4 regions of the Vibrio sp. V31_P5A7T61 genome follow, and region 3 is predicted to be linked to each of the others. Evidence: predicted binding sites of a transcription regulator. Region 3 holds the regulator's gene; each other region holds the start of a gene.

Region 1 (4,395 bases), on a different contig from region 3:
ACGGAAAGATAAGGCCTACTTTGAAAAATTCCAGACCTCACAACGCAGATCATCAACCGACATTCTTCTTTTTAGATTATGAAACGTGGGGGACGAGCCCAGCCAAAGATCGTCCCAGCCAGTTTGCTGGTGTGCGTACCGATATGGACTTTAATATCATTGGCGAGCCGCTGGTCATCTATTGTCAACTGCCCAGCGACTATTTGCCCTCACCAGAAGCCGCTTTGATAACGGGTATTACGCCACAAAAAGCGATGGCAGAAGGGTTGCCAGAACCAGAATTTATTGCCCGCATTCATGCTGAACTAGCCACACCTAATACCACCAGTTTAGGCTATAACAGCATTCGTTTTGATGATGAAGTAACTCGCTATACCTGTTATCGGAATTTTATTGACCCCTACGCTTGGAGTTGGCAACAAGGCAACTCACGCTGGGATTTACTTGATGTGATGCGTGCTTGCCATGCTTTGCGCCCAGAAGGTATTGAATGGCCTGAAAACCAAGAAGGCTTTACCAGTTTTAAACTGGAGCACCTTTCTAAAGCCAATGGTATAGAACACAGCAATGCTCACGATGCGATGGCTGATGTGATTGCCACCATTGAGCTCGCAAAAAAAATCAAAGCAGCACAGCCTAAGCTGTTTGATTATTTCTTATCGATGCGCCATAAGCGTAAGCTGATTGATTTGGTTGATATTGTTAACATGACGCCATTAATGCATGTCTCTGGCATGCTAGGACGTGAGCGCAGTTACACCAGTTGGGTTGTACCTATTGCTTGGCACCCCACCAATCAAAATGCCGTAATCGTGGTCGATTTGGCGAAAAATCCCGAGCCGTTATTCGAATTAACCAGCGAGCAACTCTTACAGCGCCTCTATACTAAACATGATGACTTGGCAGAGGGTGAGCTACCTGCGCCAGTTAAGTTGATTCATTTGAATAAGTGCCCCATCTTAGCGCCAGCGAAAACCCTTACCGCTGAAAATGCCGCCACCATAGGTATTAACCGCGAGCAGTGCTTGGCTCATCTTTCGCAAATTCGTCAACAACCAACATTGCGTGAAAAGTTAGTGGATGTGTTTAGTGCTGAACGTGATTTTTCAGCCAGCAGTGATGTCGATAGCCAACTCTATGATGGGTTCTTTTCTCCTTCCGATCGCGCGGCAATGGACATTATTCGCTCTGCGGCGCCGGAGTCACTCGCTGATTTAGATATTCAATTCAGTGATCAACGCATTGCGCCCCTGCTGTTTCGTTATCGAGCTCGTCATTATCCTTGGACACTCAATGAAACAGAGCAGCGCCGCTGGGCAAGCCATTGTCAAGATTACTTTGCTACTCAGTTACCAAGTTATATGCTCAACTTAGAAAATTTGGTCGAGCAACATCAACACGATGCTAAAAAAATCGCCATACTGAAAGCGGTGTATCATTATGTTGAAGCGCTGGCTTCTTAAACGGCTTATAAAAAGAAGGCTTTATTAACGCTATGATACCTAACTTAGCCAAATTATTGAAAACGACCGCGCAGTACGTAGTCTCAATGGGACTGATTTTCCTCTGTCTTTGGGCTGGAGTTAGCCTACAACAATGGTTAGGAATTACGATTCCAGGCAGTATTTTTGGCTTGTTGATTTTATTTGCTTTACTGGCTAGCGGTCTCGTTCCCGTCGACTGGGTTCGGCCCAGCGCGCATCTTTTTATCCGTTATATGATTTTGCTGTTCGTACCGATCAGCGTCGGTTTGATGGTCCATTTTGATAGGTTATCCGCTAATCTTTGGCCGATTCTCGCCAGTGCGATTGGCGGTACCGCTTTGGTTTTAGTTTCTCTTGGCTATGTGCTTGATCGCTTTCTCAAAAGAGGCAAAAAATAATGTGGTTACTGGTTACGCTGATGGTGTTTTTTTTCGCTCGTTGGGTAGCACAAAAATACCGTTCACCTTTGGTCAACCCATTGTTGATCTGCATCGCTATCTTAATTCCGTTACTGATCGTTTTAGAGGTTCCTTACCAAGTCTACTACGCCGATAACCATTGGATCAGTGATTTACTCCAGCCAGCCGTCGTGGCGCTCGCTTATCCCCTCTATGAGCAATTACCACAAATCCGTTCGAATTGGCGGATTATTCTATTAGCCTGTGGGGTGGGAAGTATTATGTCCATGCTCACGGCCAGTATTATTGCCTTATCAATGCAAGCGGATGTCGCGTTAGTCGCTGCCTTGATGGGCAAATCCGTCACCACACCGATTGCCATGGAAGTGAGCAGTAATTTGGGTGGAGAGCCCGCTATCGCCGCCATTCTTGTCCTGTTGGTGGGGTTATTTGGCGCGATTATGGCCTACCCGATTTATAACCTGCTTAATATTACCCACCCGATTGCCAGAGGCTTAACCACAGGGACTATTGCTCACGCGCTAGGAACGGCTACCTGCGCTGAAAAAGATCCTCGAGACGCGGCGTTCAGCTCGTTGGCTCTTGTGCTCTGTGGTGTAATCACCTCCATTTTAGCTCCCGGCTTGTTTGCTTTTAGTCTATGGCTTTTTTATTAAACTCGCCTTGTTGAGGTTTTGGGAAATTCGATGGGTATTATGTGTGACCTCACTCTAATTATGAAAAATGAAATCAATTTACATTTAAAAAAGTGATAAAAATCACAGATTGGTCGCGATAATTATCTAAAATGGAGCTCAATTGACCAATTAAGGATGAATTATGCATAGCCGAATTGAACAGGCATTATCACCAATGCCAGCCGCGCTTACCGAGTATCTAACGCCCATCGTCACGGCTGATCATTTTGATGCCACCCTTTCTGCTGATCAATTCAATCAATTACTCGCCTTATCGGGATTAAGTGACGCCGATCTCAGAGTCGCTTTATTGCCACTCGCTGCCGCTTATGCGTACGTACCTATTTCAAATTTTCATGTGGGGGCGATTGCTCGAGGAGTGAGTGGACGACTCTATTTTGGCGCTAACATGGAATTCTCTGGAGCACAGCTAGGACAAACGATTCATGCAGAGCAAGCCGCGATCAGCCATGCGTGGATGAAGGGTGAACAAGGTCTAGCCAGTATGACCGTTAACTATAGTCCTTGTGGTCACTGCCGACAGTTTATGAATGAACTGAACACCGCTCCCTCTTTAACCATTCAACTGCCACAACGTGAAGAAAAGTCCTTACAGTATTATTTACCTGAATCTTTTGGTCCAAGTGATTTGGGAATTCAATCTGCATTAATGACCCCGATTGATCATGGTTACCGTAGTGATGATCAAGATGCGTTAATTCAAACCGCCATCGGCGCACTCAATCGTAGTCATGCCCCTTATACTAATAATCTCAGTGGCGTAGCTTTGCGCAGTGCTTCTGGTGCTGAATACAGCGGCGCTTATGCCGAGAATGCCGCTTTTAATCCAAGCTTACCACCGTTACAAGTCGCGTTAATCCAATTGCGTATGGCAGGGGAAGAATTCACCGACTTAGCGGGCGCTGCGTTAGTCGAGATGGCACAAGGTCAAATCAGCCATTTAGCCGATACACAAGCCACGTTAGAAACGATTAATCCAGACCTTCCATTGTCTTATCTTGCGTTGTAACCATGACGTTCCAACCCTACATCGCTCGTCGGTTTAGGGTTGGAGTAGTGTCAAAAAATGCTCCTTTGCCTGCTCCGAAGTCATCGGTTTATAAAAATAGTATCCTTGGATTTCATCAATATCCCACACCAGCAATTGCCTAAGCTGATCGACACTTTCAACACCTTCAGCAACCGTCGTCATACCCAGCTCTTGAGCCATATAGATAATATTTTTAATCAGTATTTGCGCTTTTTGATTATCTTCCAGACGATCAATATAAGATTTGTCCAATTTGACAATGTCTAATGGGAAATTACACAACGAACTAAAAGAAGAATAACCGGTACCAAAATCATCGAGGGCAAGTTGCACTCCTAGAGCTTTAATGGTTTGCATCCGTTGAATGATATCTTCTTCTGCACCCAATAAAATACTTTCTGTTAATTCAAGCACCAGTTGCCTAGGATGCAGTTGGTAATGATGAATCAGACGTTTTAATGTATCAACTAAGCTATTATGATGAAAATGTGGACTGGAAATATTGACATGAATACTCAAATGATGACTTTCATGGTGAGGTAAACTCTGAATAAATTGGCAAGCTTTATCAAGGATTTGCTCTCCGAGCTCAACAATTAATTTTCTCTGCTCAGCCACAGGAATAAAAACTTCAGGGAAAAGCAAACCAAGCTGTGGATGCTGCCAACGAGCAAGCGCTTCAAAACCTACTAATTCACCCGATGAGGCTTTTACAATCGGCTGATAATAGGCCATAAATTGGCCTTCTTTTAGCGCAGAGATAA
Region 2 (4,395 bases), on a different contig from region 3:
TGTATTCGGTAATGATTAAGTTGTGCTCTTGATTGTCCAGCTTGGTTTCAGGAAAACCAATCGCTCGACGAAGATCAATGATCGGAACCGCAACACCTCGTAGAGAAGCAACCCCCATAATGTTCGGATGAGAACCGGGCATTTTAGTCGTTGGCGGTACCTTGATTACTTCACGTACCTTAAATACGTTGATCGCAAAAATCTGTCGACTATTTAAACTAAACAGCAACAGTTCTAGGCGGTTCTCTCCCACCAAATTGGTACGCTGATCGACCGTATTTAAGATACTCGACATAGAAAATCCCGCTAATAGAAAAGCACCATCGTTTACAGTATATACCTAAATTTCTGTGAGGCACTTGGGTAGATCATTAATTTAGGCGAACAATGTAAACTGTCGTGCAAAAAAAACGAAGAAAAATTATCCTTCAACCACTTTCATTAATAATAAACCATCGTAGAGCGCTTGCTTGATTAAAGCCGCTCCTGGCATTGTGGCTTGTTTATAAAAACGGGATTCAACCAACTGCAGATGTTGGTGATAGGCAGGAAGGCTTTGCTCTTCAATACAGCGCTGAATCGCAGGATACAACACCGTTTTTGCTTGATTCATCACCCCACCAATTAACACTTTGTCAGGGTTAAACAAATTGATCACTATCGCAATCGCAGCGCCTAAATAACGTCCGAGTTGCTCAATCACGTCTACGGCGAGCGGATCACCATTGGCAGCCGCCAAGCAAACGTCCTCAATCGAAATCGTCTCTTGTTCGGCTAATGACGACGGTTCTCCTTGAGCAATTCGTAACGACACCTGATCGCGAATCGCTTGCGAGCTCGCCACCGTTTCAAGACAGCCAATATTGCCGCAATGACAACGTTTACCTTGAGGATCAATTTGAATGTGCCCAAGCTCACCAATATTGCCATAACGACCTTGTAATAATCGCCCATCAACGATAATCCCGGCCCCTAATCCGTGGTGAATAGAAATCAATATCGAATTATCGACATCTTGAGAGTGACCGAATAATTTTTCTGCCAAGGCCCAAGCTCGAGTATCATTCGCAACAAATACCGGCAACCCAGTAGCTTTATAAATCTCAGGACCTAACGCCAAGTTTTTCACATTATAATGGGGCATTTGTAATACCATGCCCTGCTGTGAATTGACTAAACCCGGCAGAGTAATCGCAATGCTTGTCACCCGATCTAATTGGGCGGCGTAGGTTTGAAAAAACTCTTCTATTTCAAATAATAATCGCGCCAAAACATCATCTTGATCGATTTCATGAATATCAATTTTGGTGTCAATCAATACCTCACCACCCAACTCATGCAACGCAATCGTCAGATAGCCTCGTCCCAAGCGCATGGAAAGAAATTGCCAGCCTTGATTATTGGTTTGCAGACCAACGGCAGGTCTGCCACGACTGATCGCTTCTTGAACCGTCGTTTCATGGATCAAGTGGGCATCAATTAATTCGCGAGTAATTTTAGTAATACTTGCCGGAGCTAATTCACTCTCTTTAGAAAGGTCAATGCGCGATATAGGGCCTTTTTGATCTATCAATTTATATACACGACCAGCATTGACCTGTTTAATATGATCAATATGGCCTGGTTGAGCCATATACATGGTGCACTCCAGATTTCAATAACCTGCCAATTTTTTTACTTTGCGAACTAATTGTGAAGCAACTTGATGTATAGCCGTGACAGCCATCACGCATATAAATTTGAGTTTGTGTTTTTAACCCCAAAACCACAGATTTCACCACCAAAAGACCCAAGATGGGTGTTGGATCGAGAAATCGTCATTTTTTTTCTAAACCCTCTATTTTTAGAGACTTAGGTCTATACTGAGATCCAATAGGTTGCGCTTATTAGCCGGACTTTCAAGGAGAAAAATATGACCGCAGCGTTAAGAAGAACAAAAATTGTCGCTACACTAGGTCCATCGACGGATCAAGGTAGTGTGTTAGAAACGATTATTCGCTGTGGGGTGAATGTAGTCAGAATGAATTTTTCCCATGGATCGGCAGATGATCACCGTTTACGAGCGGAAAAAGTTCGCGAAATTGCTCAACGATTAGGTCGACACGTAGCGATATTAGGCGACCTGCAAGGTCCTAAAATTCGAGTATCGACCTTCAAAGAAGACAAGGTTTTTCTCAATGAAGGCGACAGTTTCATTTTAGATGCAGAACTCGGACTCGGTGAAGGCACACAGCACACCGTCGGCATTGATTACAAAGCTTTGCCAAATGACGTTGTGGCAGAAGATATTTTATTACTCGACGATGGCAGAGTTCAGTTGCAAGTCACCGCTGTAGAAGGAAGTAAAATCCACACTACCGTTCTTATCGGCGGACCATTATCCAATAATAAAGGCATTAATAAAAAAGGCGGTGGCCTTTCTGCTGAAGCCTTAACAGAAAAAGATAAGCGAGATATTGTGCTGGCAGCTGACATTGGCGTCGATTATTTAGCGATCTCTTTTCCACGCAATGGGAAAGATATGGATTATGCTCGGCGTTTGGCTCGCGAAGCAGGACTGAATGCAAGATTAGTGGCCAAAGTTGAGCGTGCAGAGACGGTATCTTGTGATGAAAATATCGATGATATTATTCGCGCCTCTGATGTCATTATGGTTGCGCGAGGCGACCTTGGTGTCGAAATTGGTGATCCTGAGTTAATCGCGGTGCAAAAGAAACTGATTCGTCGTTCTAAAGAGCTCAATCGCATCGTGATAACCGCAACTCAAATGATGGAGTCGATGATCACCAATCCAATGCCAACCCGAGCAGAAGTGATGGACGTCGCCAATGCCGTACTTGATGGCACTGACGCAGTCATGCTTTCAGGAGAGACCGCCGCTGGTAAATACCCAGTAGAGACCGTCAAAGCCATGGCCGAAGTCTGTGTCGGCGCAGAAAAAATGATTGAAGCCAGCCAACAAAATTATCGTATCGATCGCGCTTTCCAAACCGAAGAAGAAACAATAGCAATGTCGACCATTTATGCCGCCAACCATCTTGAAGGAGTAACAGCGATGGTCACGTTAACGGAGTCAGGGCGAACTGCGCTAATGACCTCACGCCTTAACTCGATATTACCTATCTTCGCCATGTCTCGTAATGAGCATGCTCTGAACCGTTGTGCGCTCTATCGAGGGGTAACGCCATTCTATTTTGATAGCAACCATGGTCAGGGAGCGGAGGTGGCTCAAGCCGCCCTACAAGCCCTAAAAGACAAAAAGCTCCTCGAGTTTGGCGATCTGGTGATCATTACTCAAGGTGATATTATGGATGTAGAAGGAACCACCAACTGTATGCGGATCTTGCCGGTATTTTAATCTGAGCGGTAGGTACAGGGAACGTACCTACCCGAATGACATTGAGTTTTATATGGGAAAAAGAATACCAATAAATCACTCTCCTCCTATTGATCGCCATAAAAAGGATCAATGACAGGAGGATTAGGACGCTGAGTCACGAGTCGCTTAGCCTGTTCAAAGGTTTCAATAAATAGGTAGCCAGCTTGTAGACCTAACTCGTAGTCATAAAGCAACGCTTCCTGACTACTGAGTAAGGAACTTGATTTCAGTGGCTCACTTGGCACAATTTGTAAAATAAATGCATCATCTGGTGGTGTATGAAGAAAGTCACTGGTCAATGAATAGGTTTGATAATGGACCATCAACATATCTGCGAGCCCCGCATCAAATTTATTCCCTAACAGATGGCTTAACCGATAAATATTGTCGGCACCAAACAACCAACGTCCACCATTTAACACATCGAGATGTTTTTGCTCTTTCTTGAGCTGTTGCGCCTTGGCGATTTGTTGTTGAAGAAAACCACTCCAATCTTGCTTCCACTGCAACATTTTATTTTGCCAATGTTGCTGGATATGATTCACCGATTCACGTAACCATTTAACCTGAGAATCAGACTCTTGCTCTGCTAATGCATTTTGTTGGTCTTCTTCCTCTAACGTTTCAGTCCGAATGACCGTGATAAAACGTGCTTCTTGACGCCAAGCCTGTTGAACGGCGATGGATGCTGACACTCCACCATCAATATAGCAATGTTGACCTAATGAGACCTCTTGAGTATATAAGCCTGGAATCGCGCAGGTAGCGATAAGCACTTCTCGCCAATCGTCACCCAACATCGGAAAATAAGCATCGGTTAATGACTGAGCCTCCGTCACCGCAGCAAAAGCTTGGCGCTGGCCCAAGACATGTCGCCCCATGTCCAAATCTAAACGATAAGGATAATCGCTGATTTTATCGAGCGCCCAGTCTAAATTCATGTATTGTTTACGTCGAATATAACTGAATAAATGAAAAAATTGCGGATCGGTGGTTAGCTCAAGAATGAAAGTTTT
Region 3 (4,395 bases):
TTTACGCCGGTTTGGCAAACCTTAACCACGCCAGATAACGATTTTCTTGATTTAGCATGGAGTGAACCAGCCCTCCCCTGTGTCGATAAACCCATTTTTGTCTTATTTCACGGTTTAGAAGGCAGTTTTTATAGCCCTTATGCTAATGGCTTAATGGATGCGTTTGCTCGACATGGTTGGCTATCGGTGATGATGCATTTTCGAGGCTGCAGCGGAAAACCCAACCGCTTAGCTCGAGCTTACCATTCGGGTGAAACGGAAGACGCGCGTTTCGTACTTGAATACCTACGCGCACAATTCCCTCAGCGTACCATCATTGCGACTGGAGTCTCTTTAGGCGGTAATATGCTGGTCAACTATTTGGCGCGCTATCGGGATGATCCGATTGTCGATGCGGCAACCATCATTTCCGCACCACTGGATTTAGCAGCGTGTTCGCAACGTATTGAACAGGGCTTTTCAAAAATTTATCGCCGTTATTTACTCTCATCATTAAAAAATAATGCGTTAAGAAAAGCCCCATTGCTACAAAATGAGCTAGGTTTAACCACGCAATCCATTCGTCAAGTAAGCAAGCTCTATCAATTTGATGATTTGATCACCGCACCGCTACACGGCTTTAAAGATGCGCAAGAGTACTATCAACAATGCTCAGGACTCATGAAATTAGGCGCGATTACTATCCCTACGCTGATCATTCATGCTGCCGATGATCCGTTTATGACTGAAGCAGTGATCCCGCGCGGTCCTTTAAACCCACAGATTAACTACCAATTATTTGAACACGGTGGCCATGTTGGTTTTTTAGCTGGCAGCTTACGTCAACCTAGGTTCTGGCTTGAGCAGGCTTTGCCGAGTTACTACGCTAATTGGCGACAGAAATAAAAATTAGCGTCATTTAGCGTCATATGGCAGCAAAATATCGTAAAACAGAGATTATCAGTTCATAAAATCATGAGGTATTTATGATCGTTCCTTGGCAACATATCGCCAGTGACACTCTAGACAATTTAATTCGTGAGTTTGTATTACGCGAAGGCACTGACTACGGTGAAAGTGAAATCAGCTTACAAGACAAAATCGATCAAGTCATCGCTCAACTGCGCAGTGGGCAAGCGATGATCGTCTATTCTGAGTTACACGAAACGATCGATATCAAAAGTACCGCACGCTGACGGTAAAAATCGGCGTTTTCTGCTGCGTTTTTTCCATGATATAGTGAAACCAGCCATGGGCTTTGCCCCTCAAGGATCAACAGACAAGGTATGTCATGTCAGCAAAACACCCCATTATTGCGGTCACCGGTTCATCAGGCGCTGGTACAACGACCACATCAGAAGCTTTCCGCAAAATGTTCAATATGATGAACATTAAACCCGCTTGGGTGGAAGGTGATAGCTTCCACCGCTTCACTCGTCCAGAAATGGATATTGAAATTCGTAAAGCAAGAGAACAAGGTCGACATATTAGCTACTTCGGTCCGCAAGCGAATGACTTCCCTGCTCTGCAGGATTTTTTCCGCCAATATGGCAAAACGGGCGCAGGACAAATTCGTCGTTATCTGCATACTTTTGATGAAGCCGTCCCCTATAATCAGATGCCTGGTACCTTCACACCTTGGCAGCAGTTGCCTGATGATACCAATGTCTTATTTTATGAAGGCTTACATGGCGGAGTGGTCGATGGTGACATTAATGTCGCGCAACATGTCGATTTTTTGATTGGCATGGTTCCAATTGTCAATTTGGAATGGATCCAAAAATACGTGCGCGATACTCGTGACCGCGGCCATTCTCGTGAAGCCGTCATGGATTCTATCGTTCGCTCAATGGACGATTATCTGAATTACATTACCCCTCAGTTTTCGCGTACGCACATTAACTTTCAACGAGTGCCTACGGTCGACACCTCAAATCCTCTCAATGCGAAAGGCATCCCGAGTTTAGATGAAAGCTTTGTGGTGATCCGTTTACGCGGAATAAAGAATGTCGATTATCCCTATTTACTGGCAATGATTGATGGCTCGTTTATGTCGCGTCACAACACGATTGTGGTTCCTGGCGGCAAAATGGGCTTTGCTATGGAACTTATCGTGCAACCCTTACTCCAGCAATTAATTGAATCCGGAAAAATTGGTTGAGATTGCCTTATCTTGACCTGATGAGTAAGAAATTCGCATAATCGGTCAGGCTACGGTCTTATTAACACGATTACTTTTCATACCGTGATCATGTGCACGTTTTTGCGTAAAATATCCATGGTTTGATACGATTAAAATCAAGAAATCGCGTTCGAAAAAGGATACTATTCCTTACCGAACACAAGATAGCTTGCAGCCATTAGGAAGTCCTCTTATTCTAGTTAATCCATTAAGGCTTCGCTAAAATATACGGACAGCAGCGAGCGTACCCTGCAGAGGAAGTGAGATATTATGGTTCTAGGTAAACCTCAAACCGACCCAACACTAGAGTGGTTCCTTTCACATTGTCATATTCATAAGTACCCTTCAAAAAGCACGCTGATCCATGCGGGCGAAAAAGCGGAAACCTTGTACTACATTGTTAAAGGTTCTGTTGCGGTACTGATTAAAGACGAAGAAGGTAAAGAGATGATTCTTTCTTACCTTAACCAAGGTGATTTCATCGGCGAGCTTGGTCTGTTCGAAGAAGATCAAGAACGTACCGCTTGGGTTCGAGCTAAATCCCCTTGTGAAGTCGCGGAAATTTCTTTTAAGAAGTTCCGTCAATTGATTCAAGTTAACCCCGATATCCTGATGCGTCTATCAGGGCAAATGGCTCGTCGCCTACAAGTGACCAGCCAAAAAGTCGGTGATTTGGCGTTCCTTGATGTGACTGGTCGTATTGCACAAACTCTACTAAACCTAGCAAAACAACCCGATGCAATGACTCACCCTGATGGGATGCAAATCAAAATCACTCGTCAAGAAATTGGTCAAATCGTTGGTTGCTCTCGTGAAACCGTTGGCCGGATTCTGAAAATGCTTGAAGAGCAAAATCTGATATCAGCACACGGTAAAACCATCGTGGTCTACGGCACTCGTTAACCTCTGGTTTAACATGCTTAAAGCCTGAATAAGCTACTTTAGTTGACCTAAAGTAGCTTTTTTGTTGTTCATCGTTGGCTACCCGTTCCGTTTTTTACTAACGAAGATCGGTACTTTCAAAGATTTTATCTGCTGAAGCCGCCACAAAGCCGCTATACAGTTGACCGTTCGCCATCGGATAACGTTTAGCGAACTCATAAAAACCACCAGGGATCACTTCAACACCGTCGTTAAACGAGACTGGCACCTTATCAGCCATAGTCGAGGACTGTTCTAGTAATACTTCTGGTGTGCCTTTCACTTCACCGCCATTTTCATTGATAGTAAAGCCCGCCTGACGCAGATGATCATTGACCGCTTTGACCTCATTAAATGCCTTGAGCTGATTAACACTCACCGTAAAGTGATTGGCCCCATAACCATGGGCGGCTAACCACGCCGCATACTCGCTTTCTTTGGCTAAGATTTGATAATCTGCAAACGAGAGATCCCATAGACGGCCGGCGTAAAGAAAATCGACATCATCAAGGCGAGTCGTCTCGACTTGAGCCACTAACTTAGCGACTATCGCTTGTAACTCTGCTGAGCACTCTTCGACCTCCAATTCACTAATAAATACCTTAGGTTGCTTAGGATCAGGGTGCTCATAATGCTTCGCCACCAGCTTTTTGCTTTCAAACAGATAATCACCGCAAGCAACGTAGCCTAAGGCCAGAAACGGCTTGGCCAAAGTCTCTATACCCAGTGGTGCGATATTAAAAGTTCGTAAAGCAATGTGGTCATTGATCAGTGCTTCGTCTTCCTGGAGCAAATGATGGACTTTTTCTGCCGCAGGGCAAAGACGCTGAATATAGTCATTCCATAAACATTGAAAAAGCGCACTTGGCGTCATGACGCCTCCTTGTCAGTGGGTGGATAACGCCTCTCGCGATAGAGACGTTATGGGTTAAACATTATCTACACTCTTTAGCTGTGTTGACGACTTAAGGCAAAACAACCCCTGGTGATAGTGTCGCGGGTAATTCTGTCGTTTGCCCTTCCATCGACGCCATTGGGTAAGCACAGTAATCCGCGGCGTAAAACGCGCTGGGGCGTAAGTTACCTGACGCACCCGGCCCACCAAAGGGAGCATCGCCACTGGCTCCGGTAAGTTGACGGTTACGGTTAACAATTCCGGCGCGAATATGATCAATAAAATATTGCCACTCTTGATCGTCGGTCGACACTAAGCCTGCTGACAAACCAAAGCGCGTATTATTAGCCAGTGCTACAGCTTGAGGCAGTGTTTGATAACGAATGACTTGCAATAATGGGCCGAAATATTCTTCATC
Region 4 (4,395 bases), on a different contig from region 3:
ATAAGCGACGTAAAATATCGGAAGCGCTCTCACCAATATGTAGGGTTTGACTGGCAATATAACGGTATAGATCTTCATCAACCTCAATTGTTTTCATTCGCTTTTCACAATCTCTATGTTTAAACTCTGAGGGATTATAGCGAGATCTTTACCGATACTCTACGTTAAACCCATTACTAATAAGATAAAATGTCAGCACTGCTTAATTACAAACTAGAAGGTGAGGGTCACACCGTCGTTCTGATCCATGGTTTATTTGGTAATTTAGACAATTTAGGGCTACTCGCAAGAGATCTGAAACACGATCATCAAGTGCTGAGTATTGACCTACGTAACCATGGACAATCGTTTCACGCTTCAGAACATAACTACGCGTTAATGGCGCGCGATGTCGATCAACTGCTCACCGAGTTGGCTATCACTCAAGCGACAATCATTGGTCACTCCATGGGCGGTAAAGTAGCTATGAAATTAGCCGATCTTGCCCCCGATATCGTTCAACGGTTAATCGTGCTAGACATGGCCCCCGTTGCCTATAGCGTGCATCGTCATCAACAGGTGATTGATGGTCTCGATGCAGTGTTAGAACAAAAACCATCCTCTCGCAGTGAAGTGATGACCCTTTTAGCCCAGCATATCGATCAGGAAGGCGTTCGCCAATTTCTGGGGAAATCCTTGGTCAACCAAGATAGCGTCATGACTTGGCGATTTAATGTTCCTGCAATTAAAGCCAACTACTGGAATATTCTTGGTTGGGAACCGATTGCCTGTAACTCAACCCCTACCTTATTTATTAAAGGGGCAGATTCAAACTATTTAATGGCAGAGCATCAACCCGCTATCCAGCAACAATTTAGCCATGCCAAAGCACATGTTATAGCCAATACTGGCCACTGGTTACATGCTGAAAAACCAGCAGAAGTACTCCGTGCGATTCGTAAGTTTATCGCCTAAAGCGCTTAATCCATAACAAGTTAAGGGAAATTTGAAAGTCAATAGGTGGATTAACTTTAACAAATAACAGTGGTATAGTTCGCGCAAGCAGATTGATTTAAAGGTAAAGACTCTATGGCAAGTGTAGGTATCTTTTTTGGTAGCGATACAGGTAACACCGAAGCTATTGCAAAAATGATTCAAAAACAACTCGGCAAACAACTGGTTCACGTACAAGATATCGCGAAAAGTAGTAAAGAAGATATTGATAACTTTGATCTTTTACTGCTTGGCATTCCCACTTGGTACTATGGTGAAGCACAGTGTGATTGGGATGATTTCTTCCCTGAATTAGAAGCCATTGATTTTTCGACGAAACTCGTGGCTATTTTTGGCTGTGGTGATCAAGAAGACTACGCAGAGTATTTCTGTGATGCTATGGGCACCGTTCGAGACATCATCCAAGCCAAAGGCGCAACGATTATTGGTCATTGGCCAACGGAAGGTTATGAATTTGAAGCGTCTAAAGCATTAGTCGATGATAATCATTTTGTTGGTCTATGCATTGATGAAGACCGTCAACCAGAGTTGACCGAGCAACGTGTGACCGCTTGGGTTCAGCAAGTATACGAAGAAATGTGCTTAGCTGAGCTAGAAGACTAAACCAGCAACCGCCCTCACTTGGGCGGTTTCTTTTAACACAAACTCTTTATGAATTATTGGATCTATTTACCACAATAGCTGGCCTAAAAAGGGCGCAATCAGTACCGTTACCATACCGGCTATCATCATGACGACACTCGATACCACCCCTTCTGCATTTCCCATTTGATACGCTTTCGCGGTGCCTGCACCATGGGCAGAAGCCCCTAAGCTCGCCCCACGCCCAAATCGAGAACGAATCGATAAGAAAGTTAATATACTTTCACCAACCGCCATTCCAATAACACCCGTGAGTACCACAAACAGGGCCGTTAAGTCACTTTCACCGCCAATGGCACGTGTTGCTTCCACGGCAAAAGGGGTCGTTATCGAGCGCATGGCTAAGCTACGCTGCAGTAACTCTGGTAATTCAAACCAGCGTGCCAGCAAGACGGTACTGCTCACAGCCACAATCACGGAAACCACCACACCAACCGATAATGACAACCAATGACGACGAATTAAAAGCCGATTATCGTACACAGGAATCGCAAAGGCGACGGTGGCTGGCCCAAGTAACCATAATAGCCAGCGAGACTCTTCCATATACGATGGATAAGGAATATCCATACCAATGACAATCAGCACCAACAGTAATGGGGCCAGCAATAAAGGCATCAAAAAAATTGTTCGTTTGCGCTGATAGAGCATTTTACAGACGTAATAGAGTGCTAAAGTCAGTACCAAACACGTCATGCCGAGTAATGAGACCGAGTGCAACATTATAAGGCTCCCGCTAACTTATTACTTTTTCGGCGCGCTAATTTAAGCTCCAAGCGGTATAATTTATCCACGACCCACGCAGTCACCGCTATCACTAAAACCGTACTCAGCACTAATACTAAGATAATTCGTCCGCCCTGTTCACGCACCAGCGGCTGATAATTGACCACGGCAACGACCGCCGGAACAAAAAACAGTAACATTTCTGCTAAAAGCCAAGCCGCACCTCGTCGCAGCCATTCAACGTTAACAATCTTACTGAATACCAACGTCAGCAATAACAGCATACCTGTGAGATTGGCAGGGATAGGCAAGTGTAAGTAATCAACCAAACGGTCGGCGATTACCCATATCAAACCTAACGCAACAATTTGCCCAATGGTCAGCAAAACAGTTTCAATCTTCCTCATGGCATCATTCGCTCATTGTGTGAAATTAATCACAGTATAGAGAGCATTAAAATTTCATAAAATGAATTTTTATTATAAAAATTATGCCAATATGGAATCAATCGAACACAGAGAACCGCTTTCTTATGGATATTAAAGCCCTACGCTATTTTGTTGAACTCATCAATCAACAGAGCTTTACCCGTGCCTCGGAGAAACTTTTTGTTACCCAACCGACGATCAGTAAAATGATCCGTAGCCTTGAACAAGAAATTGGGCAGTCATTACTCCATCGTCAAGGCCATCGATTTTGGCTAACCGATGCAGGACACATTGTGTATTTACGTGCACAAGAGATTTTGACTCACTTTACTCAGCTAGAAGCTGAACTGATCGATCTTAACCAGCTCCAAGGAGGGCAACTGCGTCTAGGTATTCCTCCTATGGTGGGGCATCTTTATGCTGGCTTGATCAGACAATATCGACAAACCTACCCAGCCGTAGAAATGACGATCGTCGAGTATGGCGGGAGAAAAATAGAACAAGCGGTACTTGATGGAGAATTGGATGTTGCCATTACGATGCTATCGCGCCACGCAGAGCAACATCTCAGCACTTTAGTATTAGACAGTTACCCAATTTATGCTGTATTACCGCAAACCATGCCTTGGACTGCCATGACAACGATTGATTGGCCATCACTCAAAGAAGCGCCTTTTTATCTTTACACTAAAGAGTTTACTCTTAGTGACTATGTCCATCAGCAATGTCTAGCACATGGATTTACCCCACAAATTGCGGCGCGAAGTAGCCAATGGGATTTTCTCGTTGCGCTTGTAAAAAGTGGCATCGGAGTCGCCTTTTTACCCGAGCCACTCTGCTTAAGAATCCAAAATGAAGGCGTTTTAATTAAGCCGCTCAATCCCAGTATTGATTGGACGTTAAGTGTTATTTGGCATAGTGAACGTTACGTCTCTCGCACTGCAGAAGCTTGGATACAACTTTGTCATACTCATCCATCGTCTCGCTGAACACCATTATGCAGCGTTATCGGTTTGATAATCACTCTCTTGACGATACTTAGGCTTTTTACGAACATACAACTTACGATGCACTTCAGAAACCACATCACCCTGTTTGTCTTTGACGTGAATAATAAATTCAGGAAAGCATTTATCGCCATTTGCCGTCGCCACTAATATCGCATCCAGTTGAGCTTGAGAAATCAAAAACTCAGCATACAAATCACTGTGTCCCGGCTTAATGAAATTAATGCTCGCCTCTTTATCCCAAACATAATACTGGCGACCTAAAACCCCCATCAGCATTAATGAATATACGGGGTCCGTTAAAGAGAAGATGCTGCCACCATATTGGGAACGATTGGCATTTTTATTCCACCAACGAAGCTTTAAACGCAATCTAGCTTCACGAAAGTCTTCGCTGATTGACTCGATTTTTATCCCAGATCCCCAAAAAGGTGGCCAACTATTTAATGCCCACTTCACAATATTAGGTTTATACAACTTCTCAAGTGTTTTATTCATGCTATCCGTGCCTTAGACTCTATCTCATCTTCACTGATCGTGATGCTCAATGAGCACCTCACTCAGCGAAGCTACACACAAGTTAATGTTGCATAATTGTA

The links. The regulator CRP, encoded in region 3, controls carbon source genes, mostly activating them, when cyclic AMP is high. The targets are predictions, from matches to a motif close to TGTGANNNNNNTCACA.
Region 1: cdd (cytidine deaminase) is a predicted target of CRP. The motif match lies at 2,602-2,617, and genes of this name have one in related genera.
Region 2: mlc (sugar metabolism global transcriptional regulator Mlc) is a predicted target of CRP. The motif match lies at 1,715-1,730, and genes of this name have one in related genera.
Region 4: CAG58_RS13860 (CidA/LrgA family protein) is a predicted target of CRP. The motif match lies at 2,787-2,802, and genes of this name have one in related genera.

The regions. Positions count from the first base shown of each region.
Region 1 covers NZ_WXWI01000021.1:79,651-84,045, forward strand. Annotated here, with positions in the region: gene sbcB (exodeoxyribonuclease I) at 21-1,463, shown strand; gene CAG58_RS03930 (CidA/LrgA family protein) at 1,496-1,882, shown strand; gene CAG58_RS03935 (CidB/LrgB family autolysis modulator) at 1,882-2,559, shown strand; gene cdd (cytidine deaminase) at 2,723-3,610, shown strand; gene CAG58_RS03945 (EAL domain-containing protein) at 3,644-4,395, opposite strand, start outside.
Region 2 covers NZ_WXWI01000033.1:216,214-220,608, reverse strand. Annotated here, with positions in the region: gene CAG58_RS08575 (chemotaxis protein CheV) at 1-295, opposite strand, end outside; gene mlc (sugar metabolism global transcriptional regulator Mlc) at 422-1,639, opposite strand; gene pyk (pyruvate kinase) at 1,913-3,358, shown strand; gene CAG58_RS08560 (patatin-like phospholipase family protein) at 3,445-4,395, opposite strand, start outside.
Region 3 covers NZ_WXWI01000057.1:88,251-92,645, reverse strand. Annotated here, with positions in the region: gene CAG58_RS12655 (hydrolase) at 1-885, shown strand, start outside; gene CAG58_RS12650 (YheU family protein) at 966-1,175, shown strand; gene CAG58_RS12645 (phosphoribulokinase) at 1,271-2,140, shown strand; gene crp (cAMP-activated global transcriptional regulator CRP) at 2,432-3,064, shown strand; gene CAG58_RS12635 (DUF1338 domain-containing protein) at 3,162-3,956, opposite strand; gene astD (succinylglutamate-semialdehyde dehydrogenase) at 4,048-4,395, opposite strand, start outside.
Region 4 covers NZ_WXWI01000059.1:137,217-141,611, forward strand. Annotated here, with positions in the region: gene seqA (replication initiation negative regulator SeqA) at 1-97, opposite strand, end outside; gene CAG58_RS13845 (alpha/beta fold hydrolase) at 190-954, shown strand; gene fldA (flavodoxin FldA) at 1,069-1,596, shown strand; gene CAG58_RS13855 (LrgB family protein) at 1,663-2,358, opposite strand; gene CAG58_RS13860 (CidA/LrgA family protein) at 2,358-2,768, opposite strand; gene CAG58_RS13865 (LysR family transcriptional regulator) at 2,894-3,778, shown strand; gene CAG58_RS13870 (DUF4442 domain-containing protein) at 3,785-4,294, opposite strand.